Regions from separate parts of the Viridibacillus sp. FSL H8-0110 genome, predicted to be linked through region 2. Evidence: predicted binding sites of a transcription regulator. Region 2 holds the regulator's gene; each other region holds the start of a gene.
What was found. The regulator LexA, encoded in region 2, represses DNA repair genes until DNA is damaged. The targets are predictions, from matches to a motif close to CGAACATATGTTCG.
Positions count from the first base shown of each region.

Region 1: a site for LexA is predicted at 4,223-4,236, ahead of MHH98_RS19590 (Y-family DNA polymerase). Genes of this name have one in related genera too.
Region 3: a site for LexA is predicted at 2,421-2,434, ahead of uvrB (excinuclease ABC subunit UvrB). Genes of this name have one in related genera too.

Region 1 covers NZ_JBBOPJ010000001.1:3,946,088-3,952,561, reverse strand. The annotation lists gene MHH98_RS19610 (carbon-nitrogen family hydrolase) at 77-865, shown strand; SAM riboswitch class I at 945-1,050, shown strand; gene MHH98_RS19605 (methionine ABC transporter ATP-binding protein) at 1,169-2,182, shown strand; gene MHH98_RS19600 (methionine ABC transporter permease) at 2,172-2,843, shown strand; gene MHH98_RS19595 (MetQ/NlpA family ABC transporter substrate-binding protein) at 2,859-3,677, shown strand; gene MHH98_RS19590 (Y-family DNA polymerase) at 4,255-5,511, shown strand; gene MHH98_RS19585 (YolD-like family protein) at 5,797-6,138, shown strand.
Region 2 covers NZ_JBBOPJ010000001.1:3,218,443-3,224,916, reverse strand. The annotation lists gene MHH98_RS16170 (carboxymuconolactone decarboxylase family protein) at 35-478, opposite strand; gene lexA (transcriptional repressor LexA) at 1,095-1,715, opposite strand; gene yneA (cell division suppressor protein YneA) at 1,883-2,197, shown strand; gene MHH98_RS16155 (YneB family resolvase-like protein) at 2,194-2,850, shown strand; gene MHH98_RS16150 (DUF896 domain-containing protein) at 2,917-3,153, shown strand; gene tkt (transketolase) at 3,247-5,247, shown strand; gene sirA (sporulation inhibitor of replication protein SirA) at 5,398-5,832, shown strand; gene MHH98_RS16135 (YneF family protein) at 5,926-6,147, shown strand; gene MHH98_RS16130 (alpha/beta hydrolase) at 6,158-6,474, opposite strand, start outside.
Region 3 covers NZ_JBBOPJ010000001.1:3,677,375-3,683,848, reverse strand. The annotation lists one part of gene prfB (peptide chain release factor 2) at 1-722, shown strand, start outside; gene MHH98_RS18435 (hypothetical protein) at 867-1,244, shown strand; gene MHH98_RS18430 (competence protein ComK) at 1,222-1,713, opposite strand; gene MHH98_RS18425 (IDEAL domain-containing protein) at 1,899-2,147, shown strand; gene uvrB (excinuclease ABC subunit UvrB) at 2,503-4,485, shown strand; gene uvrA (excinuclease ABC subunit UvrA) at 4,491-6,474, shown strand, end outside.

The DNA.
Region 1 (6,474 bases), 730 kb from region 2:
CGTATGTATAAAATAGTCGCAATAATAAGAGAAATATTATAACCTTTTTAAGAAAATGTCTACAGGTGGTGGAGTTATGAAAATTGCATGTATACAATTAAATGTTGCCTTCGGGGACATCGAAAAAAATTTTACAAACGTCGAAAAGTTTATCAGGGAGGCCGCTGATAAGGGGGCGGAACTCGCAATTCTTCCCGAAATGTGGAATTCTAGCTATGCTTTAGAGAAATTAGAAGACCTTGCAGATCCGAACGGGGAACGCACAAAGAATTTTCTACAAAAGCTTTCAGAAGAATTACAAATTCATATTGTTGGTGGCTCGGTATCAACGAAAAAAGATGGTAAATTCTATAATACGATGTACGTATATAACAACAAAGGGGAGCTTGTCAGCGAATATGATAAAGCGCATCTTTTCCGTCTAATGGACGAGCATTTGTATTTATCAGCTGGCGATAAGCAAAATAACTTTGAACTGGGTGATATTCCAGCAGCTGGTGTTATCTGCTACGATATTCGTTTTCCAGAGTGGTTACGTCTTCATGCATTGAACGGAGCGAAAGTAATTTTCGTTTCTGCACAATGGCCAACGCCACGTATTGATCATTGGAAAACGTTATTACAAGCACGTGCAATTGAAAGCCAGTGTTTTGTTATTGCAGTAAATAGAATTAGCCATAAAAAACAAAATTTCAACGGTCAATCGATGGTTATTGAACCTTGGGGTGAAGTGTTATGGACTGGTGGAGAAGATGAAGAAATGGCGATTATCGATGTCGATTTCTCTATAGTGGATGAAATTCGCCAACGAATCCCGGTATATGATGATCGTCGTCCTGAATTATATAAAGATATTTTGAAATAATTCAAAGTTTCAAAAAAGTGTTTGACATCTACATTATTTCACAGTAATATTTAGTTCATAACTTACAAACGAATATTGAATTTTATCTAGAGAGACCGAGGGATAGGCCCTATGACGTCCGGCAACCCCCTGCCAAAGGGAAGGTGCCAATTCCTACAGAATGAGTACATTCTGGAAGATAAATCGCCAATTTACACTTACGATGCTTCTTTCAGATAACCGAAAGAAGCGTTTTTTAATACAGCAAATTCCAAGTATTTCTATAGAAGTTACATAATTTAAACAGATTTGAGGGGATACAATATGCTAGAGATTCAGAATCTTACAAAAGTATATAAAACCAAGAAGGGTACGGTAACGGGTGTAGACAACGTATCGTTGACAATCGATGAAGGTGAAGTTTTCGGTATTGTTGGCTATTCTGGCGCAGGAAAAAGCTCGCTTCTACGTTGTATCAATTTATTAGAGCGACCAACAAGTGGCAGTATCGTAGTAAATGGTCAAGATTTAACAAAATTAAAAGGTGAACAACTTCGTAAAGCGCGTTTGAAAATCGGAATGATATTCCAACATTTTTACTTAATCAGTCAAAAAACGGTTGGCGAAAATATTGAATTTGCTTTAAAAGCAGCGGCTACACCACCGAAGCTGATTAATGCTCGTGTAAAAGAATTGCTTGAAATGGTAGGTTTATCTGAGAAAATAGACGTTTACCCAGCACAATTAAGTGGTGGTCAAAAGCAACGTGTCGGCATTGCCCGCGCACTTGCAAATAATCCATCCGTACTACTTTGTGATGAAGCGACATCAGCACTTGACCCAAAAACAACGGTTTCCATTTTACGCTTACTAAAAAAGATCAATCGTGAGCTAAATATTACAATCATCCTTATCACGCACGAAATGGATGTTGTGAAAGAAATTTGTGATCGAATGGTTATTATGCAAGATGGAAGAGTCATTGAAGAAGGGGCAGTTTACGACGTTTTTGCAAATCCGGTTGAGCCATTAACACAAGAATTTATTAGCAGCGTTGTATCATTTGAACTGCCACCAACGATTCTTAAAGGTGTGACAGGGGAAATTGTGAAAGTACTATTCAAAGGAGATGTAGCTGGAGAGGGCGTCATTTCAGATATGATTCAAAACTTTGAAGTACGTGGTAATTTCTTGCACGGCACAATTGAATATATTCAAGAAAAACCTCTTGGCATTTTCTTAATGGAGCTACAAGGTCAACCGGATAATGTAGGGAGAGCTATTTCTTATATGGAAGGACGCGGTGCGTTTGTGGAGGTGATTAACAATGCTATTTGATTTCGAGCACTTTATTAGTATGCTTCCAGACATTTGGAAAGCATTTGGTGAAACGTTACTGATGATTGGTATTTCACTTAGCATTTCACTAATTATTGGTTTACCACTTGGAATTATACTATTTGTTACAAGCAAAGGTTTATTTTTACGTAATCGTTTTTTTAACGGAATTTTAGGGTTTATCGTCAATCTAGTTCGTTCCGTTCCGTATATCATTCTATTAGTAGCGTTGTTCCCGCTAACAAAAATACTGGTTGGAGATACAATTGGTCCCGTAGCGGCAAGTGTTTCATTATCTGTAGCAGCCATTCCGTTCTTTGCGAGACTTGTAGAAACGTCTATGCGTGAAGTTGATAAAGGTGTCATCGAGGCATCAATAGCTGTCGGTGCAACACCGTGGATGATTATACGAGATGTGCTATTACCTGAAGCGAAATCGGGTATTATCCAAGGTGTGACAATGACGATTATTAGTTTAGTCGCATATTCCGCAATGGCTGGTATTGTCGGCGGCGGTGGAATTGGCGACCTAGCTATTCGCTTTGGTTACTACCGCTATGACAACACAATTATGATTGCGACAGTTGTCATTTTAATTGTTATTGTCCAAATTATTCAACTTTCAGGCGATGCCATTTCAAAAGCAATTGATAAACGATAAAGGGGAGATTTGAAAATGAAAAAGTTTTTACTAGCAGCGTTATTATTCGTATTAGCAACAGTTTTAGTTGCATGTGGTAACAAAGATGAAAGCAAACCAAAAGATTCAAAAGACATTAAAATTGGCGCAACTGCAGGGCCGTATAGTGACATGTTAAATAAAGCAATCATCCCGCAATTAGAGAAAAAAGGGTATAAAGTAAAAACAGTTGAATTCAGTGACTACGTACAACCAAACAAAGCATTAGATTCTGGTGATATTGATGCAAACCTTTTCCAACATTCAATTTATCTTGAAAACTTTAATGAACAAAATAAAATGAAATTAACTGGTCTAATTAACGTACCAACTGCACCAATGGGCTTCTTTGCAAAAGATTTTAAATCAATTGATGGTATTAAAGACGGCGCAAAAGTAGCAATTGCTAATGATCCATCAAATGCGGCACGTACATTATTAGCGTTACAAGAACAAGGTCTTATCAAAATTGACCCGAACATCGAAGAACTAAAAGCATCTGAAAAAGACGTTGTTGAAAATCCTAAAAACTTAGTGTTCCAACCAATAGAAGCGGCGGGGCTGCCTCGTGCAATCGATAGCGCTGACCTTGTTGGTGTCCCAGGAAACTTTGCACTTGCGGCGGGACTGAATCTACAAGATGCACTCTTCTTAGAAAACATGCCTGATAAATTCCGTAATGTTATTGCGGTTAAGGAAGAAAACAAAGATTCACAACTAGCAAAAGATATACTAGAAATCGTTAAATCGGAAGAATTTGAAAAAATCATCGATGAAGAATTTAAAGGTTTCGGCAAACCTGACTGGATGAAGTAAATGTTGAAGCGGTCCGCCTAGACTCGACAAGCGCTGGAACCTTCGAATTGAAAACGTACTTTCAGTTTTCAACCGAGAAGGTGGAAGTGACCTCGAGAGTCTGACCGCTGAAGATGGATATCTCGAGTAAATGTTGAAGCGGTCCGCCTAGACTCGACAAGCGCTGGAACCTTCGAATTGAAAACGTACTTTCAGTTTTCAACCGAGAAGGTGGAAGTGACCTCGAGAGTCTGACCGCTGAAGCTGGATATCTCGAGTAAATGCTGAAGCGGTCCCCTAGACTCGACAAGCGCTGGAACCTTCGAATTGAAAACGTACTTTCAGTTTTCAACCGAGAAGGTGGAAGTGATCTCGAGAGTCTGACTGCTGAAGCTGGATATCTCGAGTAAATGTTTCGAGCATTTTTCTAAAGAGACTACTGCACACTTTTAAGTGTGCAGTAGTCTCTTTTTATTATGAAGTCCTCCTGGTAAAACTTATACTCACTACTCATTCACAATACCTGATATTCCCACTTGCCATCTCACTCATCTCAATTTAAAATAAGAACAAACGTTCTCTATTGGAGGATAGGTGTATGTACGAAAACATGCCAAGGCGATCAATTATGTGTATCGATATGCGTTGCTTCTATGCGAGTTGTATTGCAACATTGGAGCATTTAGATGTGATGAAAACGCCGATTGCGGTAGTTGGTAACTTCAATCAAAAGGGAAGTATCGTGCTAGCGGCATCGCCGATGATGAAAAAACGTTTCCAAGTAAAAACGGGCACACGCCTCTATGAAATTCCGAAGCATCCGGATATTCGCCTATTTGAACCTAAAATGGACTTCTTCATCCGCGTTTCAATGGAAATTACACGCTTACTCAACAGTTATGTCCCAAAGGAAGCTATCCATATTTATAGTGTTGACGAAAGTTTCGTTGATTTAACAGGAACAGAAAAATTATGGGGACCAGTTGAACAAACCGCGAAGAAGATACAACGAGATATTTACAATCAGTTTGGAATTCCAAGTGCCGTCGGCATGGGGCCTAATATGTTGTTATCAAAGCTAGCGCTTGATTTAGAAGCGAAAAAAACGGGCTTTGCTAAATGGGTATATGAAGATGTGGAAGAAAAGTTATGGCCTACATCACCACTCTCTAAGATGTGGGGTATTGGGTGTCGGACAGAACGCACGCTTAATCATATGGGGATTTTTTCAGTAGGAGATTTAGCGAAAGCAGATTTAAAAACACTAGAAGCTCGTTTTGGTATTATGGGTAATCAGCTTTATCATCATGCGTGGGGAATTGATCTTTCTGAGCTCGGTTCACCGATAATTGAAGGGCAAATCAGTTATGGTAAAGGACAAATTTTAATGCGCGATTATAACAAAAAAGAAGAAGTGCTTGCAGTTGTTTTAGAGATGTGTGAAGACATCGCAAGGCGTGCGCGTGAAGCATTTAAAGTAGGGCGTACCATTTCACTAGGACTCTCCTACAGTAAAAATGCATTTGGTGGAGGCTTCCATCGTTCACGCACAATCGATGAGCCAACAAATGAAACGATGAAAATTTATCAGGTCTGCCAGCAGTTGCTTGATGAACACTATATAGAAGATAGACCGGTACGCCAGCTGACGATTAGTATTACAAAGCTTGAATCTGAACGTTCAATGCAGCTTAGTTTGTTCGATACTGACCGCTTTCGTCGTCGTAAGCTCGGAGCTACCATGGATCAACTACGCTCTCGTTACGGCCCTACTGCACTTTTACGTGCGGTCTCTTATACAGAAGCTGGCACCGCTGTCTCACGTTCAAAATTATTAGGAGGTCACAAAAAATAAAGTAATGTATATTTATTCAATATCCATTTAATTGATATACACTATTTGAATAATAGTTGTATAACACGGCAGGGTGGTAATGTCTTGCGGACATGTGGATAACTAAGTGTTAGTTGCAAATAGGTCTAGTTATGCACAACTTATGCACTAAATACACAGGTTGAAGCAGTTCGCATAAAAAGACTGACGTAATATTGAATGCGAAGAAATTAATTTAAAGTATGTTTTAGTATGTTCTTTTATATCATGTCATACAAAATATAATGGAAAAGCAGGTGTTTTAAGATGATTCGTGACAGAGGTAATGTTAAATGGGTTTCGATGATGTTACCAGAACATGTGCAGCAAATTAGAGTGTGGAAACATGAATCAGAAGAAGAATTACCGAATGAATTGACTGAATGGGAATTAGAAGAACTGCAACAGGTTATTCAACTCGCGTATGACCAAAAGTTAATTGTTACGCTTAAAATTATGGTTGATCATAATTTAAGTCACTATACAGGTATTATTACGGATCTTAAGGCATCCACTCGTGAGCTATCATTAGAAATGGATACAATCATTCGGCGTATACCATTGGATGCTGTTTATAGAGCGCAATTAGAAAATAACTATTGTGATTAATCTTTAAAATAAAAATCAATTACATTAGATGGCCCCTATACCAATGTATAGAGGTCTTTATTGTTATATAAAAAACAATGAAATCAATAATGTTTTCTGAAAATCACTTTTCGTGACAATTACGACAATAATCGTTGCTGTGTAATATTGAACAGGGATAAACTACTATCACTCCTCACAGCGTTACAGGTGGGGCATTAATTCATCGAATGATTCTATTTTAGAGCTCGTATAAATCACCTAAATATAGAGTTATAATAGGTATTTTGTGCAACGAGGGGAATTAATTTATTACACTGAAATTTCACGTATTATCTATTGAAACAAATGCTCAAA
Region 2 (6,474 bases):
AAAACGAACACCTTAAGGTGCTCGTTGAGAGGGATTATTTTTCGGTTGCTATATTTCCCATTGCAATAGAAATTCTATTCCAACTGTTGATTTGATTGATGATTAGCACAAGGTCAACGTATTCTCTATCGTTATACAGTTCACGAACTCGCTTATACAGATCTTCAGGAACTCTTTTAGTAGGGATTAAAGTAATATGTTCAGATAGTTCTAGAGCAACTTTTTCTTCAAGTGTATAAAAAGTACATTCATTCCAAGCATTTAAACAATAAATTCGTTGTTCCGTTTCACCCATCTTACGAGCATCGGAAGTATGAGTATCTATACAAAAAGCACAACCGTTAATTTGTGAAACTCTAATTTTGATAAGTTCTCTAGTAGTTCGATTAATAGTAGACTTTTTGGTGTACTTCTCCATATCCATCATGATTTTCAAACCATCAGGTGCAACAGTATAATAGGGAACTCTTTGACTCATAAGACAAAACTCCTTTGATTTTTAAGATACGTCAATTATAACTTTATACGAATATTTGTACTATTAATTAGATTGTATAGTATTCAAATTAATTGGAATTTAAAATGTAATAAGCCTTCTGGCAAAAGTACGAGATCAATCAATAATCAATCAACAAAACGGTTACTGTGGTGAGATGACATGGAACTACGTACAAGATGCAGCCGACCATCGAAGTCGAAGAAATTCGTAGAGAATGGCATTGGTCCTGTAAGCACGGTTCCACCACATTATAAATCGAGCTAAAAATAAAGTTTTGGAACTTATTGGATACTTTTTTGTAATACGTTGTCATCCGAAGCCTGCATTTATGAGGGGATAATAGGGGGCATCTTTAAACCGCACCTACCATACTTCCTCTCACTTAACCTTTAACCTAAAAGAATAAAAAAACAGACCGACCGACCCAAGAAGATAAATTCCAAACTTATACTTAGCTAAGATGGAATGTGAAATAAAGGTATTTCGTTAGATGGAATGTGCGATTATACAAATAATATATTATGTTTATGTATATAAAAAAAGATTGCAAGAATCAAAAAATTCATTGATTATTGCAATCTGATATTATTGTCATTTATAAAACGTTACGATACAAACCAACTACTTTTCCTAAAATGGAAACTCGATCTACAATAATTGGTTCCATAGAAGAGTTTTCTGGCTGTAAGCGGAAATAAGTTTCCTCTTTAAAAAATCGTTTTACAGTTGCTTCATTGTCCTCTGTCATCGCTACAACAATTTCGCCATTACTCGCGGTTGCTTGTTGTTTCACGATTACATAGTCTCCATCTAATATACCAGCTTCGATCATAGATTCACCCATAATTTCAAGCATGAAAATTTGATCTTCAGTTGTTCCATAAGAATCTGGGATAGGGAAGTATTCTTCGATATTCTCAATTGCAGTAATAGGAAGGCCTGCAGTAACTTTACCAACTAGTGGTACATGTACAACACCTTGTTTTGCGATTGTAGAATCTTGTTGATCTAAAATTTCGATTGCACGAGGTTTCGTTGGATCTCGTCGAATCAGTCCTTTGCTCTCAAGTCTAGCAAGATGTCCGTGGACTGTAGAACTTGATGCAAGACCAACTGCTTCACCAATTTCACGGACGGAAGGTGGGTATCCTTTAGTGCGAACTTCCTCTTTGATGAAAGACAATATATCTTCTTGTCTTTTCGATACTTTTTTCAATCCAATCACCTCTTTATCTCATACTATGTAAAAGTTATTAATAGTATAGCATTAGCGAACAAACAATGCAAACATAAGTTCGAAAAAACCGTTGACAAAAACAAACGTTCGGTTTATATTGAGAACATACATTCCGAACAGGTATTCGAAAAAAGGGGAGAATAAGTGTGAGTTGGTTCAAAAAAAATCAATACATTACATTGCTTTTTGGATTTTGCGTAATGTTTACAACAGTTTTAGTGGTTGCAAATAGTGGGAATACATCATATAAAGAAATTAAAGTTCATGATGGAGATACTTTAATTTCTCTTGCAGATAGATATAAAGGTAAAATGGCTGATCATGAATGGATAGCTAAGGTTAAAAATGAAAATAATTTAATTGACGATACTATTTATGCGGGGCATACTCTAATAGTTCCGGAACATGATAATATAAAAGTTCCAAATATAGGAGTAGAAGTGGCGAGTGATAAAAAATGAAACAAAAAATAGCAATACTCTATTGCCGTGTAAGTACCGAAAAAGATACACAAGATACTTCGCTTGAAAGGCAAGAGATTGAGTTAAGGGAATTTGCAACGAGTAAAGGATATGAAGTTGCACAAGTCTTTTCAGATCGACATAGCGGATATGATATTGATCGGGAAGGTTTACTTGATCTACTTGAGTGTGTGAAGGAATATGAACAACCGGCACTATTTGTTCAAGATGAGACGCGCTTAGGGCGTGGAAATGGCCGAATGGCGGTACTTCATTTACTGCAAAAAACGAATACAGATATTTTTACATTAAGTGATGCAGGTCACGTCCGGCTAAATGAGATGGATGCTATGTTGCTAGAAATACTAGCGATAGTTGAAGAGTATCAACGTAAATTACATAATGCGAAAATCCGTAGAGGGATGAGACGAGCTGTACAGAACGGATATAGACCAGAAAAGAATTTAAAAGATCGAGGGAATCCTGAGGGACGAGATCGCATAGATGTCCCGATTGAACAAATTATTCAACTTAGACAAAAAGGTATGACATTTGAAGAAATTACAGATACTTTGAGAGGATTGGGCTTTCAAGTTAGTAAAGCGACAATTCATCGAAGATTTATGGAATTAAAGGAGAAAAATAAAGACTAAAAGCTTGCGCTTGCGGTCTTTTTTGCATACCTTTGTATTAAGGTCTGTATGAAAGGTGAGAAATAAATGTTATCAAAAGAAAAATTACAACGTATAAGTGAACTTTCGAAAAAATCAAAGTCACAAGGTTTAACTGTAGAAGAAGCAAAAGAACAAACAACACTTCGTAAAGAGTATTTAGACACATTCCGATCTTCGATGCGTGAGACGATTGAAAATGTCCGTGTTTTCGACCCGGAGGGAAATGAAGTAACGCCTGAAAAGTTACGTCAAAAACAAAATAAGAATAATCGATTAAATTAAACACATATTTATAGAGAAAACATTGTTTTATATAAGAATGTTGACTAAAATATAATAGTACACTATTTAGCTTAAGAAAGGATGTCTATTAAAATGACTCAACAAGCAGATCAGCTTGCAATTAACACTATTCGAACTTTGTCAATTGATGCTATTGAAAAAGCTAATTCAGGTCACCCAGGATTACCGATGGGGGCTGCTCCAATGGCTTATACTCTTTGGACAAAACAACTTCGTCACAATCCTTCAAACCCTAAATGGTTTAACCGCGATCGCTTTATTTTATCAGCAGGTCATGGCTCTATGCTTTTGTATAGCCTATTACACTTAGGTGGATATGATTTACCAATGGAAGAAATCAAAAGTTTCCGTCAATGGGATTCAAAAACACCTGGTCACCCAGAATATGGTCATACAGCTGGAGTTGAAGCAACAACTGGACCACTAGGCCAAGGTATTGCAATGGCTGTCGGTATGGCAATGGCGGAAAGTCACCTTGCAGGCGTTTATAACAAGCCGGTACATGAAGTAGTAGATCATTATACATTTGCACTTTGTGGTGATGGAGATTTGATGGAAGGTGTTGCTGCTGAGGCAATTTCTTTAGCTGGTCACTTACAACTTGAAAAACTGATAGTGCTATATGATAGCAATGACATTTCGTTAGATGGCGATTTAAATAAATCATTCTCTGAAAATATTCAAAAACGTTTTGGATCATATAACTGGAACTACATTCATGTAGCTGATGGTAATGATATTGAAGCAATAAATACGGCTATTGAACAAGCCAAAGCACATAAAGGCCAACCTACTATTATTGAAGTAAAAACAGTTATTGGCTACGGTTCACCAAATAAATCAGGTAAAGCTGACTCACACGGTTCGCCACTAGGTGCTGATGAAGTGAAACTTACTAAAGAACACTACTCATGGCCTCATGATCCATTCCATGTACCAGAAGAGGTATATGCGACATTCAAACAAGCAGCTGAAGTTCAAGGAACACTTGCAGAAGCTACATGGAATGAACAATTTGAAGCATACAAAAAAGCATATCCTGATCTTGCAGAACAGTTTGTAAATGCGATGAATGGGGAACTTCCTGAAAATTTCGCATCTGCAGTACCTGTTTATGAATCAGGTAAATCTATTGCTACACGTTCGTCTTCTGGTGAAGTAATCAATGCACTTGCAAAAAACACACCTTCATTCTTCGGAGGAAGTGCGGATTTAGCTGGATCAAATAAAACATACATGAAAGATGCTGGCGATTTCACAGCAGAAACTCCAGAAGGTCGTAACATTTGGTTCGGTGTTCGTGAATTTGCTATGGGTGCAGCTCTAAATGGAATGGCACTTCATGGAGGAGTAAACGTCTTTGGTGGTACATTCTTCGTCTTCAGTGACTATGTACGTCCAGCAATTCGTCTATCTGCATTAATGGGACTACCTGTAACGTATGTATTTACGCATGACAGTATCGCTGTTGGTGAAGATGGTCCAACGCATGAACCTGTTGAACATTTAGCTGCATTACGTTCTATGCCAAATCTTTCTGTTATTCGTCCTGCTGATGCAAACGAATCTGCTGAAGCTTGGAAATTAGCCGTATCGTCTAAAAACCAACCAACAGTATTAGTACTTTCTCGTCAAAACTTACCAGTGTCTGAACACTCAGCTTCACTTGCAGCTGAAGGTGTTTCAAAAGGCGCTTATGTTGTTTCAAAAGCAACTAAAGAAGTAGCGGATGCACTAATTTTAGCAACTGGCTCAGAAGTTAGCCTTGCTATAGAAGCTCAAAAGCAACTAGCAGCTGAAGGTATCGATGTATCGGTTGTTTCTATGCCATCATTCGATCGTTTTGAAGCTCAAGATGCAGCATATAAAGAAGCGGTATTACCAAAAACAATTACAAAACGTTTAGCAATTGAAATGGGTTCATCATTCGGCTGGCATAAATATACTGGCTTCGAAGGTGATGTTCTAGCAATTGATAAATTTGGTGCAAGTGCGCCAGGTGAAATTGTTATGAAAGAATATGGCTTCACTGTAGAAAATGTTGTTTCAAAAGTAAAAGCATTATTTGCTTAAAAAAATAGCGATAATATTGAAAAGTAGAGGGTTTTTTCCTCTACTTTTTCTTTTTTGACAAATAAAGTGCTTTAAATCGGACGTCAATTGACAAAATGTTCTTGCAATCTTTGCTATACTGTTTACAAGAGAGGAGTGGTAATCTTGCGAATGTACTCAATCTTTCATGTGAAAAAGAAACATCAGGCTTTTGTTTATGGTAGAGAACGTTTACTATTCGATTTAATTCAATCCTCAAATTCGTATGAGCATGCAATACATCCGACGCAAGAGATCTCCTATTTATGTGAGCCTTTGGATATGATGGAAATTGAACTAATCATTCAACAACAATTAGGTAATAGCTTTTCAGGCATTCAAACGAAGGATCACCAAATCTTTTTGATGAATGAATTTAAAGGGGAAATCCAAATTGATATTTTTCCTTATTACATAGCTGTTGTCTGTGTTGGGTCACGCATGCTAGAGTTAGACTTATTTGCAACATTGTCAAAATTAAGTGATTGCTTTATCGGATTTAATAAAGATGAAATGGAATGTGGTTGGTTAAAACCACTTAAATTCCATTCTCACGAAAGACGATAAATCTTGTCAAACAGTAGTATGTAGTGGTTTTTTATTGTATAATCCTTGTTGGAGATAGTTTTCTCGCATAAGAAACTTGGAGGAGGAAAACCAGTGAATACTACGTTATGGATTATACTTGTTATCGTGGCATTAATAGCAGGAGTAGCTATCGGTTTCTTTGTTGCCCGTCAATATATGATGAAATACTTAAAAGACAACCCACCTATTAACGAACAGATGCTACGAGTAATGATGTCTCAAATGGGACGTAAACCGTCTGAAAAACAAATCAAACAAATGATGAACTCAATGAATAAATTAAGCGGTAAATAAAAAATAGCACTCAATTGAGTGCTATTTTTTTGTCTTTGTCTTTAAAGACAAACTCTTTTAAAAAGTCTGCGACCAACATTTCATAGGCTTCAGGGTTCATATTAAAGGATTGTGCATGAGGACCTACATCAAAAAGCTTTAACTTTTTAGGGCCAGGCTTTAAGCTATACATTTCAATTGTCATTTCAGGTAAGATGAAGTCATCTGGAAGGCTATGAATAAACAGTACTGGCTTTTCAATTTTAGTTACAGCCTCTTTAGGTGAAATGCTCTTTAAAGAGTATCCATCACGCATCCTTAAGAAGATACCAGCAAGTTTAATTGCTA
Region 3 (6,474 bases), 460 kb from region 2:
ACGCAATCTTGGAACTTCACCCGGGCGCTGGTGGTACCGAGTCGCAAGATTGGGGTTCAATGTTATTGCGTATGTATACGCGCTGGGCTGAAAAACGTGGCTTTAAAGTAGAAACAATGGATTATTTACCTGGCGATGAGGCCGGCATTAAGTCAGTTACATTAGCTATTAAAGGACATAATGCATATGGCTATTTAAAAGCTGAAAAAGGTGTTCACCGTCTTGTACGTATTTCACCTTTCGATTCATCAGGTCGCCGTCATACTTCATTCGTATCATGTGACGTGATGCCAGAATTTAACGATGAAATTGAAATTGATATCCGTACAGAAGATTTGAAAATTGATACGTACCGTGCGACTGGTGCAGGTGGTCAGCATATTAATACAACTGACTCCGCTGTTCGTATTACCCACACACCAACAGGTACAGTTGTTCAATGTCAGGCTGAACGTTCGCAAATTAAAAACCGTGAAAAAGCAATGGGTATGTTAAAAGCGAAGTTGTATCAATTGAAAATTGAGGAACAACAAGCGGAATTAGATGAAATTCGTGGAGAGCAAAAAGAAATTGGCTGGGGTAGTCAAATTCGTTCATACGTATTCCACCCATATTCAATGGTAAAAGACCACCGTACAAGTGCTGAAACAGGAAACGTGCAAAATGTTATGGATGGTGACATTGATCAATTTATCAATGCTTACTTACGATCTAAACTTTAATTTAACTATGAAAAGCCATTCGACGGAGTAATTCGTTGAATGGCTTTTTTGCATGTAAAAAGGGTATGTTTCCTACTTGCAATTTCTTATAAACGTAGTAAAATACAAAGTAAGAACAAATGTTCCTATTTTGGAGGTGGAAGCATGTCGCGTATCCCAAATGAAGCTCTTGCGGTGCTTGAAACAGTTATTTACTTACCAATGGTACTATCCATTTTCGAAAGAGACTGTAAAGCATTTGAACAAGGAACATTCAAATTGAAGCGGCCATATATCGATTTAGTGCATGAAGCGATGAAACAGGTGCAAAGTGAATTACATGCAGCTCATCAATATTTGCAAAAAAACCGGCTTAAAATTATGCGAGGAAATCGTGATGAGTTATTTTCTGAATACATCTTTATATACAATAATACTGAAGAATATCGTCGGTATTCTAATATTCGATTACGTAACCGAGTAGAAGAACTGTTAACATTTTATTTAACACAAGTCCAATTTAAAAAAGAGAAGGACGTTTAATCTCGAAACGTTGTTGTAAAAAGTATGCCATTGCTAGTTGAGTTCTCATTGTGATGACTGATACGTCTACTTCAACATCTTGTCCGTTTTTAAAAGACACAAGACTTTTTGATGGACCAGCATCTTCAAAAAACTCAATTGCATGCATAGCAAACCAAACATTATAATGCGAATTAGGCGATAAAGTTGGCATGAAAATACAAGGTGTACCATAATCATAAGCAACGACAATAGGGAGTTTATGGCGTGCGCCAAGATATTCTTTTGACTTGTTCGTAGCAAGCTTAAAAGAAGTACCATAGTCAGAGCAAGATTTATGTATTACTCTAGATGGCCTTGCATCTACAAGAAATTCCCTCTCCTTTTCAACTACTCTTGTGTAAATGTGATTACCCTCGAAAACTGGCATAAGGGCAAATGTACTAAAAGACAATGTGAAATTCGATAATTTCGTCAGTTTTTCATCCAATATTTGTTCCTCCCTCCGAATGATAGTGAAATTAGTATAATTTCACTATCATTTTAACTATAATTGGTATAAAGTGCAACGGTAAAATGGAATATATAATTATAATATCCTATATATTACCTTTAATATAAATTAAGATTGCTTATTTATCTGAAATTTCTTATAATAGAAAAAAGGCATTCGAGGTGAGATCGTTGGATAAATATTATTCCTATACCGATTTTCTAAAAGCTCTTGGACGAACTGACAACACGAATAATGCTGAAAAATTGTTAGATACGATCTATTTAGATTTGTTTTTAAACCATGTACATCGTGCACAAACGGAAGAGTATCTATTAGCTTGCATTGACTCAGCCCTAGATGAAAGAAATGAAGTCGCCTTTTATCAATACGCAAAAGAATTAGAGAAATTGCAGACAAGCGCCGGATAAGCATTGTTAGATAATTAATGATAATAGAAATACTAGTATAAGTTTCGAGCTTATACATAGAGAATTTCAACATAGAAGAAGATCGTTCCTATATTGGAACGATTTTTTTGTTGATTTAATATCATTGGAAATAAGTAAGTGTAAACAGCATTGAGTGGACACATATAAACTTGTTTTTAAATTGAATTATCGATAGTAAAAGAAATGAGTAAATCTATAATGATAAATGCCTCGGTAGTACAATAATTGGCAAAACAATGAAACTAGTTTCGAAAAACATATGTTCGCTTATTGCTCGATATTTCCAATTTGCTATGGTAAAATATATGTAATTAGTAACAAGGAGGACGTGGCTATGGTTCAGGCATTTGATTTACATTCACCATACAAGCCAAATGGCGATCAGCCAGCAGCAATAGCAGAGCTTGTAGAAGGTATCCGTCAAGGTAAACAACACCAAACCTTACTAGGAGCAACGGGTACAGGTAAAACATTTACAATTTCCAATGTTATAAAGGAAGTCAAAAAGCCGACCCTTGTGATTGCTCATAATAAGACACTCGCGGGTCAATTATATAGTGAATTCAAAGAATTTTTTCCAAATAATGCAGTAGAATATTTCGTCAGCTATTATGACTACTATCAGCCAGAAGCTTATGTACCACAAACCGATACATATATCGAGAAGGACTCTAGTATTAATGATGAAATTGATAAGTTGCGACATTCAGCAACATCTTCATTATTTGAAAGAGAAGATGTTATCGTCATCGCATCTGTTTCTTGTATTTACGGTCTCGGTTCACCAGAAGAATACCGAGAAATGGTGTTGTCTATCCGAACAGGGATGGAAATCGAAAGGAATCAATTGTTACGTAAACTTGTAGATATTCAGTATGAACGTAATGATATTAATTTCACACGCGGAACATTTCGAGTACGCGGTGATGTTGTTGAAATTTTTCCAATATCTAGGGACGAGAGATGCTTGCGTGTAGAATTTTTCGGTGATGAAGTAGAGCGTATTCGTGAAGTTGATGCGTTAACAGGAGAAATTCTTGGCGAACGAGAGCATGTCGCTATCTTCCCTGCATCCCACTTTGTTACGCGAGAAGAAAAAATGGTCAAAGCCATTGAGAATATTAAAGATGAATTGAAGGAACAACTTGAGAAACTTCGAGAGGAAGATAAGTTACTCGAAGCTCAACGCTTAGAACAAAGAACAAATTATGATTTAGAAATGATGAGCGAAATGGGCTTCTGTTCAGGAGTAGAAAACTATTCTCGCCATTTAACACTAAGACCAGCAGGTGCAACACCATACACATTATTAGATTACTTCCCAGAGGATTTTTTGCTAGTAGTGGATGAAAGTCATGTTACATTACCACAAATCCGAGGAATGTATAACGGTGACCAAGCGCGCAAAGGTGTTTTAGTTGATCATGGATTCCGCTTACCATCAGCACTTGATAATAGACCGTTAAAATTTGAAGAATTTGAGAAACATGTTCATAACGCAATTTTTGTTTCTGCTACACCAGGACCTTATGAATTGGAACATACACCTGATATGGTAGAGCAAATTATTCGTCCAACTGGTCTTCTTGATCCTGAGATCGAAGTACGACCAATTGAAGGTCAGATCGATGATTTAATCCATGAAATTAATTTACGGACTGAAAAAAATGAGCGTGTATTAATTACAACATTAACGAAAAAAATGTCAGAAGATTTAACGGATTATTTAAAAGAAATAGGGATTAAAGTACAGTACTTACACTCAGAAGTTAAAACGTTAGAGCGAATTGAAATCATTCGTGAATTGCGTATGGGAATATACGACGTATTAATCGGAATTAACTTACTTCGTGAAGGTATTGATATCCCAGAAGTATCTTTAGTTGCCATACTGGATGCAGATAAGGAAGGCTTCCTACGTTCAGAGCGTTCGCTCATCCAAACAATTGGACGTGCAGCACGTAATTCGAACGGTCACGTTATTATGTATGCCGATCGTATGACGGATTCGATGACAAAAGCAATCGACGAAACAAATCGCCGTCGTACAATTCAAGCTGACTACAATGAGGAGCATGGCATTACGCCAAGAACCATTCAGAAAGAAATTCGCGATGTAATTCGGGCAACACAGGCAGCCGAAGAACAAGAAACATACGTAACAAAAGTAATGAAGGGTAAAAAGCTAACAAAGCAAGAAAGAGAAACACTTTTACTTTCATTAGAAAAAGAAATGAAGGATGCCGCAAAAGCGCTCGACTTCGAACGTGCTGCAGAGCTTCGTGATACAATCCTGGAACTGAAAGCGGAAGGATGAAAAAATTGAAAAATCAAGAAATTATCGTTCAAGGTGCACGTGCAAATAATTTGAAAAACGTAGATGTTAAAATCCCGCGAGATAAGCTCGTTGTTATAACTGGCTTATCGGGTTCTGGAAAATCCTCTCTCGCATTCGATACAATCTATGCAGAAGGTCAAAGACGTTATGTGGAGTCCTTATCTGCATATGCTCGCCAATTTCTAGGGCAAATGGACAAACCAGATGTTGATGCAATCGAAGGTCTCTCACCAGCTATTTCTATTGACCAAAAAACAACAAGTCGCAATCCACGTTCAACGGTTGGAACAGTCACAGAAATATATGACTATTTGCGCTTATTGTATGCACGTGTCGGCAAACCGATTTGCCCAAATCATGGCATAGAAATTACGTCACAAACTGTAGAGCAAATGGTGGATCGTCTTGTGCAATTTCCTGAACGTACGAAAATGCAATTGTTGGCTCCAATGGTTTCAGGGCGTAAAGGGACACATGTGAAACTTCTTGAAGACTTGAAAAAACAAGGGTATGTTCGAGTTCGTGTCGACGGAGAATTACGTGATTTAGATGATAATATTGAATTAGACAAAAATAAAAAGCATAGTATTGAAGTAGTCATTGACCGTGTTGTTTTAAAAGAAGGCGTGGAAGCTCGTTTAAGTGATTCTCTTGAAACAGCACTTAGATTGGCAGAAGGTCGTGTAATGGTTGATGTTATGGAGCATGAGGAGCTTCTATTCAGTGAGCATCACGCTTGTCCAATCTGTGGCTTTTCAATTGGCGAATTGGAACCAAGAATGTTCTCGTTCAACAGTCCTTTTGGTGCATGTACAAAATGTGATGGGTTAGGAACAAAATTAGAAGTAGATCCTACGCTTGTAATACCTGATTGGAGTCGTTCATTAAATGATAATGCGCTAGCACCTTGGGAACCAACAAGTTCACAATATTATCCTCAACTGTTAAAAGCAGTTTGTGACCATTTTGACATCGATATGGATATACCAGTTGAAGAAATACCGAAAGATAAGATGGATAAAATTTTAAACGGTTCTGGCACGGAAAAAATCCACTTCCATTATGAGAATGACTTTGGTAATGTTCGGGATCAAGATATTATTTTTGAAGGTGTCCTACGTAATATTGAAAGACGCTTTCGTGAAACAACTTCTGATTATATCCGTGAGCAAATGGAAAAGTACATGGCACAGCAACATTGCCCATCATGTAAAGGATACCGCTTAAAACCTGAGACATTGGCGGTTAAAGTTGATAGCAAACATATTGGAGAAGTGACGGAGTATTCTATTAAGGATGCATACGTTTTCTTCTCGACACTTTCACTTTCTGAGAAGGATATGCAAATTGCCCGCCTGATTTTACGTGAAATACTAGAACGTTTAGGTTTCCTCGTTAACGTTGGGCTCGATTATTTAACATTAAGCCGAGCTGCAGGAACATTATCTGGTGGGGAAGCGCAGCGTATTCGCTTAGCAACTCAAATTGGATCGCGCTTAACAGGTGTTTTGTATATTCTTGATGAGCCATCTATTGGATTGCATCAAAGAGACAATGACCGTTTGATTGATACACTAAAAAACATGCGTGATATTGGTAACACATTGATTGTCGTAGAGCATGATGAAGACACGATGCTTGCGGCTGATTATTTAATTGATGTTGGTCCAGGAGCTGGTGTACATGGTGGAGAAATCGTAGCTGCTGGAACACCTGCTCAAGTTATGAAAGATAAACATTCATTAACTGGGCAATATTTAAGTGGCAAAAAGTTCATTCCACTTCCAATTGAACGTCGTAAGCCAGACGGACGTTTCATTACGATAAAAGGCGCTAAAGAAAATAATTTAAAAAATGTTAAGGCGGATATTCCACTTGGTTTATTTATTGCTGTAACTGGAGTTTCAGGATCAGGGAAAAGTACGCTAATTAATGAAATTCTCTATAAATCGCTAGCACAAAAACTGA